2 linked regions of the Hydrogenovibrio crunogenus genome follow. The protein of the gene in region 2 interacts with the protein of the main gene of each other region in a pairwise test. Links are inferred from orthologs where the notes say so. Each region holds a gene or a part of one and is shown on either strand. Other genes may lie near its edges.

Region 1 (4,770 bases), 490 kb from region 2 along the record:
GCCCTGTGGGGTCAGCTCTAAATATTCCAAAAGAAGCCAGGCCTGGTCATTTTCCACTCCCGTTGCAATGACTTTAGGCACGGTAATGCTGAGTGTGCTGGAAAGGGCTTTTAAGCTGTTTGCTTCTGTTTCAAATAAAGCGGCCTGAGAAGATTGGTTGCTCTTGAGAAAAAAGTTTCCCTCAGCGCTATGCAGGCGATAGGCTTTATGAATATCGCCTCCGCCAACGGGAGCGGCGCTTTCAATTTGAAAAGGCGTTCCGGTGAGTTTAGAAATTGAGTCTGCGAGTGCGTTCCAATTCATAGTCTCTCCTTTAATAGGGGATTCGCCTCCCTAGGGTTATTCAAACAGTTCTTGCGTGATCTCTTCCATACGTTTTTCGGAAAGGTCAGGAATTTTAGGCGCATAGGCTTCTCTGAACACCTCAAAGAAAGCACCCGGCGTGTCAGCGGGAACCGCCATGCCTGTTGAGCGATCAATGGGAACATTCACCAGTCCTTCTGGTAACGGGAAGGGGGCATTAGGGTAAGGCTTTAATGCTTCACGCATATAGTCAATCCAAATCGGCAGTGCGGCACGCCCACCGACTTCTGAGCGTCCTAATGTTTTGGGAGTATCAAATCCGACCCAAACGGTGGTGGCAATTTCTGGGTTGAACCCAGAAAACCAAGCGTCTTTTTGTTCATTGGTCGTGCCCGTTTTTCCGGCAATGTCTTGTCGTCCTAGCACTTTGGCTTTACGCCCAGAGCCATAGTTGATGACGTCTTGCATCATGGACGTCATGATGTAAGCATTTTGCGGAGTAATGACGCGCGGCGCATTTTGAGGGTCGCCTTCATAGCATTGAGTCATGCACGCTTTTAACGGATGTGCTTTATACAACGTATCACCATTAAAATCTAAAACAGAGTCAATAATGTAAGGGTCAATACGATAACCGGTATTGGCAAATGTGGCATACCCTCGAACCACTTGAATGGGGGTCAGGGGTACCGATCCTAGTGCCAGAGATAAATCCCGGTGTGCATTGAGTTGGTCCTTAGGAAACCCGAAGCGCTCCATGTAATTAACCGCATAACGAATGCCGATTTGGCGTAATAACCGAATCGATACCAGATTTCGAGAATGCGCTAAGGCTTTACGTAAACGGGTTGGGCCATAGAAACGACCAGAATAATTTTCTGGACGCCACGTATCTTCTAATGCGCTATCATGAAACACTACCGGCGCATCGTTGATGATGCTGGCCGCTGTCAGTCCTGTCTCCAGAGCACTGGAATACAAGAAAGGTTTGATATTAGACCCTACCTGACGCTGTGCTTGGAGGACACGGTTGAACTTACTTCTAAAGTAATCAAATCCTCCCACGAGGGCAATGATTTTGCCATCCTTAGGATCAACCGAAACCAAGCCTGACTCAGTTTGTGGGTCTTGAGCCAATTGCCAGTGGTCGTCTTTATTTTGCAAATAAATGACATCTCCGGCAGACAACACATCCAAAGCACTTTCAGGGTCGGGACCGGTTTTGTTTTCATCAATATAGGGAGCCGCCCAGCGCATGTCATCGAAATTCAAAGTAATTTGTTCATTGTTTGCCATCAACACGCTGGCATTGGCTTCGGTTACATCCGTAACCACGCCCACTTCAAGGAAGCCAAATTTTGGAATATCGTCCAAGGTTTCCAACAGTTGTTCGTTGTCGGAAAGCAGGGTTGGGGCAAGGTGTTTGATCGGGCCTCTGTATCCATGACGTCTTTCATAGTCCTGCAGTCCATTTCTGACCGCCAGGTTGGCGACCGATTGAAGGTGACTGTCAATGGTGGTGACAATTGTTAATCCGTTCTTTAAGGCATCCTCTCCAAATTTATCAACCGCGAAACTTCGCGCCATTTCTGCGACATAGCCGGCTTCAATATCAATTTGAGCTCCGGTTAACTTAGCGTGAACCGGAACATTTTGCGCTTGGTTCATCTCTTCCTGAGTGATGTAATGGTTTTCGTACATACGACGTAACACATAATTACGACGCAGTTTTGCGCGCTCAGGGTTGTAGATCGGGTTGTAGCGGGATGGTGCTTTAGGTAATCCTGCAATCATGGCAAACTCATCCAAAGAAAGCTCGTTGATGGATTTACCATAGTAAGTTTGGGCGGCAGCGGCAACCCCGTAAGAACGATACCCTAAAAAGATTTTGTTGAGGTACAGTGCCAGAATTTCCTGTTTGCTGATTTGGTGTTCAATTTTATAAGACAGGACAATTTCATTCACTTTACGTAAATAAGTTTTTTTCTTAGTCAAAAAGAAGTTACGCGCCACCTGCATAGTGATGGTAGACCCCCCTGACTTTTTACTACCGGTGGTTACCAATTCATAAACGGCGCGGGCTAATCCTTTATAGTCGACACCGCCGTGTTCAAAAAAGCTTTCATCCTCAGAGGAAATAATCGCCTGAGTCATGCGTTCGGGGATTTCTGAATAATCTAGCGGGATACGTTTTTTAGTTCCAATTTCAGTAATCAACTGGTGATCTTTGGTGACAATTTTTAAAGGAACTTGATAGGTCACCTCTTTTAATGCAGAAGCATCCGGCAGGGTTGGATAGATGGTAATGGCATAGGTGATCGCAATCGCGGCCGGAGCAACAATAAACCCGAAAAACGTGGAAAACCAGAAAAAGTGTTTAAATCGGCTGCGTTTTTTCTTTGGTGGCGTATCGTGTTCTTCAGGCGTCTGCGAATTTGAGTCTGTGGTCATGAGTGCGTTTTTTACCGTTTAGGGATTAAGGAATCTTTATAATATCAACTACCTAGGATAGGTTTAAGCAGCCTGTTAAATTATCGCATGTCTTTTGATAATTCAAAAAGATTTTTTGGCTAAATTTAGAGGGGGATTATACGAGAAAATCTTTAAATACTAAAGAGATAGGTTGAATGAAAGCAAAAACCCGGTATGAACCGGGTTTTTAGGCACGTTTTATTCAACGAAAGTTTATTTTGAATAACGCTTTGTTTTGATGTCACTGTAGATCATATAAATGTGACCTACAACAATCACAGTGATTGCCGCAATAACACCAAACATGCCGATACCAACTTGTAGAGAGTCTGGTAGGTAACCTGCCCAGATTCCTAATAGGACTGCCAGTGGGATAACAACCGTAACCACGAGCACACCAAGCATTTTCATAAAATTGTTCATTTTTTTTCCTCAGATAAGTTGTGATTCCTTACAACATTTCGAACTATACTGCGCTTATAGTCAAATTTCAAATAAAAATCTTGATTGAGGTCAAGAAAGAATCTTTATAAGCTGAAAAACTTTTAACAGGGGCTGTGTGCGATATTTGCTTTCAAACCAATAAGCCTATTGCACGCTATTTAAGCGGTTTGTTTATTCAATATTTTGAATTTGTTCGCGAATTTGCTCAATCAGGACTTTGAGTTCCACGCTGATTTGAGCAGTACGACTGTCGATGGATTTAGAACCCAGTGTATTCGCTTCCCGGTTTAATTCTTGCATTAAAAAGTCTAAACGACGCCCCATCACCCCTGTGGTTTTTACCAGCCGTTCAACTTCATCTAAATGCGTGTTGAGGCGATCCAATTCTTCTGCAACATCCATTTTTTGCGCTTGGATGGCCACTTCTTGATGGTATCTAGCTTCATCTAACGAGTCGGCCAATTCCATAATACGTTGTTTTAGCTGTTCGGCGAAGTGAGCTTGTATTTCTGGCAGTAACCCTTGTGCTCGGTTTACGAGTTCTCTCATGGCTTGTGTTTTCTCGATAATGATTTTTTGAAGCGATGTTCCTTCTCGTGAACGGGTTTGGTTAAACTCGTCCAAACAGGCTTGAAGTGTCCTTAAAATATCGTCATTGAAGGCGTCATTGTTTTCCGCATTTAGGTTTTGCAGCAGGCCTGGCCATTTCAGTAAGTCAACAGGGTTTACTTGAGTCGCTTCGGGTAACGCCATCTGTACTGTTTGAATGGCTTGAGTCAGGTCTTTTAGTAGAGGTTCATTCACACTGAACTCGGTTTCGGATTGTGTCACCGAAAGGCGCAGTGTCGCTTCAACCTTGCCTCGAGAAATGTTTTTTTTGAGTTGTTCCCGGATGGTCATTTCTAACGGTTTAATGCTGTCAGGAAGTCGTAAGTGTACTTCTAGAAAACGTTGATTGACAGCGCGCAATTCCCAAGTAAGGGAACCCCAGTCAAAAGCGTGTTTGGATAAGGCAAAAGCGGTCATACTTTTCATGATGGTTCCTTGCTGAATGTGTAGGCTTTTTGTGAAGCAAAAGCTGAGCTTTGGGTATAATGCCTTTATTCTAAAGGGTTATCGTTTTTTTTGCACTGAGTGAGTGTGATGGACAAAATACAGGAGTCATTTCATGAAAACCGTTATTCTTGCCACGGGAAACGTCGGAAAGCTTGCTGAGATGCAAGAAATTTTGGCGCCTTTGGCATTCAGTGTGCAGGCTCAATCGGACTATTTCAGCGAAGAAGCGGTTGAAGATGGATTCAGTTTTATTGAAAACGCCATTCTTAAAGCGCGGTTTGCCAGTGCTAAAACCGGTTTGCCAGCCATTGCAGACGATTCCGGGTTAGAGGTCGATTTTCTACAAGGTCGCCCGGGCATTTATTCCGCGCGGTATTCTGAAGGGTATCAAGGTCAGCCAGCTTCGGATGCACTTAACAATCAAAAACTATTAGATGAGTTGAACGGCGTACCGGTTGAAAATCGACAAGCGTGTTATTACTGTGCCATGGTGTA
Region 2 (6,265 bases):
GGAGGCGATCGCTTTGATGATGCCATTATCAAATATGTTCGTCGCAATTACGGCATGGTGATTGGGGAAGCAACGGCTGAAAAAATTAAAAAAGAGATCGGAACGGCTTACCATGAAATTGAACCAGACACACTTGAAGTTCACGGTGCAAACATTGCTGAATCTGTTCCTCGTCGCTTCACACTTAACAGCAACGAGATTTTAGAAGCCTTACAAGAGCCACTTTCTGCAATCGTCAGTGCGGTTAGAACGGCCTTAGAGCACACGCCACCGGAATTGGGAGCTGATATTGCTGAACATGGTATCGTTTTAACAGGTGGGGGCGCTCTATTACGCAACATCAATATTATGCTTTCTGAAGAAACTGGTGTTCCGGTTATCATTGCTGATGACCCTCTAACCTGTGTTGCTCGCGGAGGTGGTCGTGCATTAGAGCTTATGGATGAAAAAGGAATTGATGTCTTTTCTTTTGACTAAAATGAATGGTTCTACCTTTTTCAAAAGAATAACAAGCCTTCCTACCACAGGAGGGCTTAGCTATTAACCTCAGCACGACCTCACCCCAAAAAGAAGGAACACAATTCCTTTTATTTTTTATCCTGAGTATCGCATTAATGGTAATGGATCATTACAGCCATTTACTTTCCAATTTTCGTAACGTGTTACTCACGACAATCGATCCGATTGAACGAACGGCTACTCTGCCTCTAGACATCTATAATTGGATGCAACAGGACTACACCACCATCAACCAGTTACAAATGCGCAACCAGCAACTGGAAACGGAAAACTTACTTCTCAAGGCACAACAGCAGCAAATGGGCAAGCTCAAACTTGAGATTAACCGCTTAAACCGTTTATTGGGAACAGCCAGTCAAATGAGTTCTTCCAGCGTTCAAATTGCCAACGTAAGCTCCTATAGCGAAACACCTCTAGCGCAATTCTACACGTTAAACAAGGGTTCTCTAGATGGGGTCAAAATCAATCAAACTGTGATTGATGCTAAAGGATTAATAGGACAAATCACCTCCTTGACGCCGTCATCTTCACGCGTTCAATTAATTACAGACCCTGACATCCAAGTGCCTGTAAGAATTCAACGAACGGGTCAACGCGGTATTCTTAACGGTTTAGGCCACAATCAACTTTCATTGATGTTCATTCCAAACTCTAGCTCCATCAAAGAAGGCGACTTACTTGAAACATCTGGGTTGGGAGATGTTTTTCCGGAAGGACACCCTGTTGCCACGGTGAGGCAAGTAAACCTTCTAAAAGGTGAACCTTATTATGAAATTTTTGCTCGGCCTGTCGCAGATCTAAATCTGTCTCAAAAGGTACTTATCTTGTCTAAAAAAACGGAGCGTGATAACCATGTCCGATAAGGTTTTCTCTCTGCGGTTTTCGGACATTAAATGGCTGTTTATATTCAGTTACTTTGTTTCCGTTGTGATTGATAGCATGATGATTTTAAGCTTTAACATCAATTTCGTGCCTTATCTTACCCTGTTAATTTTATTGTTCTGGTCGACCCAAATCCTCAATCAGACTCACTTGTTTTCAGCTTTTGCGCTAGGTCTGCTATTTGATGCGTCAATGAATACCCCATTAGGCTCCCATAGTTTAATTTTTGTGACCATCACTTTCTTAATGCTACGCTCACGATTAAGGTTTAAAGGCTACCCTCTCTGGCAGCAATCCATCATTGTCGGCAGTTACTTCATCTTATTCCAAATTATGAGCTGGTTTATATTCCACCCCGTCTTAGTCGGAAATGCCGTGCTGTATTACTGGGTTGAACCATTACTAGCCATTCTTATCTGGCCCGTACTAACTCAAATCATGCATCAATTGACTCACCGCTCCGTCTTTAGTTAATGAGTATGAGAAATAAACACCGCTATCAAACTGAAAGCGAAATCTTTTTTCAAAAAAGGCTTTTTCGCAATCGAATTTACTTTGCGTTAGCACTCGCACTTATTTTCTTCTCTCTTCTTTGGGTTCGGATGAGTTATCTTCAGTGGGTTGGATATAAGCATTATCATTCCATGTCTGAGGGAAACCGAATTTCAGTGGAAGCCATTCCACCGGTCCGAGGCCGAATTTTTGACCGAAACCATGTTTTATTGGCTGACAATCAACCTGTATTCGTTTTAAAGTTTTCCAAAGATAAAATAGAAAATATTCAAGACAGCTTCTCAACTCTTCAAGACTTACTCCCCAACCTTTCTGAAGAACGCCTTACCCGCTTCTTTGATCGACTCAAAGTGACTAGTAAGTACCGTCCTTTGTATTTACCTTACACACTTTCAGAAGCAGAAGCGGCACGCTTTGCTGGTCATAGCTACCAGCTCCCTGGCATTACACTGGTGGCCAAGCTTAAACGGATGTATCCTTTCAATAAATCAGCGGTGCATGCCATTGGCTATGTAGGAAAAATCAACCAAAAAGAGTTTAGTAAATTAAGTGAATCCAAATATGCTGGAACCGATGTCATAGGGAAACTCGGTGTCGAAAAATACTATGAATCTCTATTACACGGTTCACCAGGGTTACAACAGATTGAAACCAATGCTCGCGGTCGCGTCATTCAAAAACTGGAAAGTGTTCCCGCAAAGCCAGGCAAAAACATTCAGCTTACAATCGACATTCGATTGCAACAATATATCGAAAACTATTTGGATGGAAAAAAAGCCGCCGTTGTTGTCACCGACCCTAAAACCGGTGAAATACTCGCCTATGTCAGTACGCCCGGATACGATCCAAACTTATTTGTCGATGGTATTAGTCAAGTGAAATACCAAGAGCTTTTAAAAGACCACAACCGTCCTCTTATTAATCGCGTGATCAATGGTCAATATCCACCTGGCTCTACCATCAAACCTTTTGTCGCCTTAGCCGCCATTGAGAACAACATTATTTCTCCCTATAAAAAAATATTCGACCCTGGCTTTCTTGAGTTTAAAGACCATCGTTATCGGGATTGGAAAAGGCAGGGACACGGCCTAGTTGACATGAATGATGCTGTCGCACAATCCTGCGACACTTATTTTTACGAGCTTAGTTTAAATATGGGAATCGACCTGATTCATGATTCACTTTACCCTTTCGGGTTCGGTCACCATACAAAGATTGATTTATACAATGAGTCCGTCGGCATCTTACCATCTAAAGCCTGGAAGAGCCGCGTGAAAGGCCAAACGTGGTATAAAGGGGAAACCATCATTGCCGCCATTGGCCAAGGTTATTTTTTAAGCACGCCTTTACAATTGGCAAAAGCGATCTCTATTATGGCTAACCGAGGAGAGATCGTTGAGCCACACTTGCTCAAAGACAATGAGCAGACCAAAAAAGAACAAATCCCCATTCAGAATATCGAAAACTGGGAAAAAGTGATTAAAGCCATGATGGATGTTTTACACAGCCCAAGAGGAACCGCACGAAAATACGGCAGAGACCTTCCTTTCAAAATGGCGGGCAAAACAGGAACGGCTCAAGTTTTCAGCTTAAACGAAGGCGAATATGACGAAGAGAACATTAAAAAAAGCTTACGCGACCACTCTTTGTTCATTGGATTTGCTCCTGTCAAGAAGCCAAAGATTGCCATCAGTGTCATTGTTGAAAACTCGACTTTAAAAGCAGCCCCGGTGGCGGTGGACATTACTAAATACTATCTTTCTGAGTTACAAGATGAAAATTGACTTACCTGCTAGAGAAAAAGTTTACCGAAAGAATCGAGGCATTCTTGTCTCGCTTCACTTGGATGGTTGGTTATTGCTAGGAATTGCGCTATTGATCGTCACTGGCAGCTTAATCGTTTTCAGCGCGTCCGGTGCAGACCAAGAAGTGTTATCTCGTCACCTTGTTCGCGTTGGCTTTGCATTCTTTCTAATGCTTGTTTTTGCTCAAATCCCACCGAATATTTTAAAAATTTACACGCCTTGGGTTTTTGGCGTGGGAACCCTAATGCTCATCAGTGTTCTGCTGTTTGGTGATATCGGCAAAGGGGCTAAACGTTGGCTAGATTTTGGCTTCTTCCGTTTTCAACCGTCCGAAGTTATGAAACTGGCACTCCCTATGATGATTGCTTGGTTGTTTGCCCATGATTCACTCCCCCCTCCTAATAAAAAAATGCTTATTGGGTTAGGCCTTGTTGGCCTCATTGCCGGTTTAATTATTGTTCAACCAGACTTGGGAACCTCTATTCTCATAGCGATGAGCGGGTTGTTTGTCCTGTTTTTTGCCGGTCTGTCCTGGCGATGGATATTATCTGCAACAGGACTAGTCGCGGCAAGCTTACCTATCGTTTGGAACTTTTACATGTATGATTATCAAAAACAGCGAGTTTTAACCTTCTTAGATCCTGAATCGGATCCTCTTGGCACAGGTTATCATATCATTCAATCCAAAATAGCGATTGGATCAGGCGGTATCGAAGGTAAAGGGTTTATGGGAAGCACTCAGGCACATTTGGAGTTCTTACCAGAAAGCACGACAGATTTTATTTTTTCCGTCCTAGCCGAAGAATTCGGATTAATAGGCGTCACAGGCTTACTACTGTTATATCTTTTTGTGATTGGCCGTGGTCTTTACATTGCATCGCAAGCACAGGAAAACTTTGCACGACTGACGGCAGCCAGTCTTGTTATGACATTATTCGTCTATGTTTTTGTCAACATCGGCATGGTCAGTGGGTTATTACCTGTTGTAGGCCTCCCTCTTCCGCTTTTAAGTTATGGAGGAAGCTCTCTAGTCACTTTAATGGTCAGCTTTGGCATCTTAATGTCTATCCACACCCATAAAAAACTTTTAACATCTTAGAAGACTGGAATATCGCTTATTCATATTCCTCCATTATTTATCCATCCTTAAGCCCTGTTTAATGCCGCTTCCTCTCTTTTGATTTAAAGAGAAGTGTGTTAAATTATTAACATTATTAATAGTATTTAAAGACGCATCTCAATGATTAAAATTTTAGGTTTATTTTTCACTCTTTTCGCAATCGCGTTACCTTCTGCGGCAAAAACAGTTCAATCGCAACCCGTTGCCCCTATTCCGCATGTCGTGCCTTCTGCACCGAAAACAGCGGCGGAAGCTTACATTCTGATTGACTTCAATAGTGGCAAAATCATTGCCAGCAGCCACCCTGAAATGCGCGTGGAACCTGCCAGCTTAACTAAAATCATGACAGGATACGTAGTCATTAACGAATTGGCCAATGGAAACATTCATCTGGATGACATGGTGACTATTTCTCCTAAGGCTTGGAAAATGCCCGGCTCTAAAATGTTTATCGAGGTTGGTAAAAAGGTTTCCGTTAAAAACCTAATCAAGGGAATGGTTATCCAGTCTGGTAATGATGCCAGTGTTGCGCTTGCAGAACATATTGCAGGAAGTGAAGAAGTTTTTGCCGAACTTATGAATAAGTATGCCGCTTCTTTAGGCATGACCGGCACTCACTATATGAACGCAACAGGTCTACCAAATCCTGATCACTATACAACGGCTCATGATTTATCGATTTTAGCCAGAGCATTAATCACTAAGTTTCCAGAAGAATACAAATGGTATGCGCAAAAGAAATTTACCTTTAACGGCATTACCCAATACAACCGCAATAAATTACTCTGGCAAGACCCTTCCGTTGATGGGTTAAAAACGGGTCATACCGAGTCAGCGGGTTACTGCTTGGTCGCTTCAGCAAAACGTGATGATATGCGTTTAATTTCCGTTGTTTTAGGAACTGACGGTGCCAAAACACGTATTCAGGAAAGCCAAAAACTATTGAACTACGGGTTCCGTTTTTTCGAGACGCATAAACTGTATGACAATGGACAACGTTTAAATGATGCACGTATTTGGGAAGGTCAAAAAGATTCTGTTGGACTAGGCTTAACGGATGATCTTTATGTCACCATTCCTCGTGGTCAATACAAAAATTTAAAAATTGAGTCATCCATTCAGCCTGAAATCATCGCCCCTGTTGCTGAAGAAAAACCACTCGGTAAGTTGTTTATCACTTTAAACGGCGACACCATTGAAGAAAGACCATTGGTTGCTTTATCGGAAATTGAAGAAGGTTCATTCTTCAAAAAAATCATTGACCAGATAAAGCTCCTTTTTAAAAGCCTCTTTGATCTTATTGGGCTTTAATTAAGGAATTTTTCATGCAAAAAACAGGGCAAATAGCCTATTTAAATGGCGAATTCATTCCCATAGAGAAAGCACAAATTTCTCCTCAAGATCGGGGGTTTCTATTTGGGGATGG

Evidence for each region. Proteins that work in one complex are often made in the same cells at the same time.
Region 1: the proteins of mrdA (region 2) and GHNINEIG_RS10840 interact in binary tests that used the Escherichia coli proteins (3 or more experiments, as listed by UniProt). The link is inferred for Hydrogenovibrio crunogenus from one-to-one orthologs.

The regions. Positions count from the first base shown.
Region 1 is NZ_CP032096.1:2,286,113-2,290,882, reverse strand. Bases 48-3,112 are described here. They hold GHNINEIG_RS10840 (penicillin-binding protein 1A), read right to left. Parts: upstream 2,755-3,112; coding sequence 340-2,754; downstream 48-339. Other genes in these bases: GHNINEIG_RS10835 (hypothetical protein), read right to left, coding at 2,989-3,112; GHNINEIG_RS10845 (fructosamine kinase family protein), read right to left, coding at 48-303. Outside these bases: more of GHNINEIG_RS10845, read right to left, coding at 1-47; more of GHNINEIG_RS10835, read right to left, coding at 3,113-3,198; GHNINEIG_RS10830 (YicC/YloC family endoribonuclease), read right to left, coding at 3,391-4,254; rdgB (RdgB/HAM1 family non-canonical purine NTP pyrophosphatase), read left to right, coding at 4,388-4,770. UniProt on the Escherichia coli protein: Cell wall formation. Synthesis of cross-linked peptidoglycan from the lipid intermediates.
Region 2 is NZ_CP032096.1:1,792,676-1,798,940, forward strand. The notes cover bases 1,361-4,289. They hold mrdA (penicillin-binding protein 2), read left to right. Parts: upstream 1,361-1,880; coding sequence 1,881-3,698; downstream 3,699-4,289. Other genes in these bases: mreC (rod shape-determining protein MreC), read left to right, coding at 1,361-1,382; mreD (rod shape-determining protein MreD), read left to right, coding at 1,372-1,875; rodA (rod shape-determining protein RodA), read left to right, coding at 3,688-4,289. Also shown: GHNINEIG_RS08570 (rod shape-determining protein), read left to right, coding at 1-477; more of mreC, read left to right, coding at 540-1,360; more of rodA, read left to right, coding at 4,290-4,818; GHNINEIG_RS08595 (D-alanyl-D-alanine carboxypeptidase family protein), read left to right, coding at 4,960-6,150; GHNINEIG_RS08600 (D-amino acid aminotransferase), read left to right, coding at 6,165-6,265. UniProt on the Escherichia coli protein: Catalyzes cross-linking of the peptidoglycan cell wall. Responsible for the determination of the rod shape of the cell. Is probably required for lateral peptidoglycan synthesis and maintenance of the correct diameter during lateral and centripetal growth.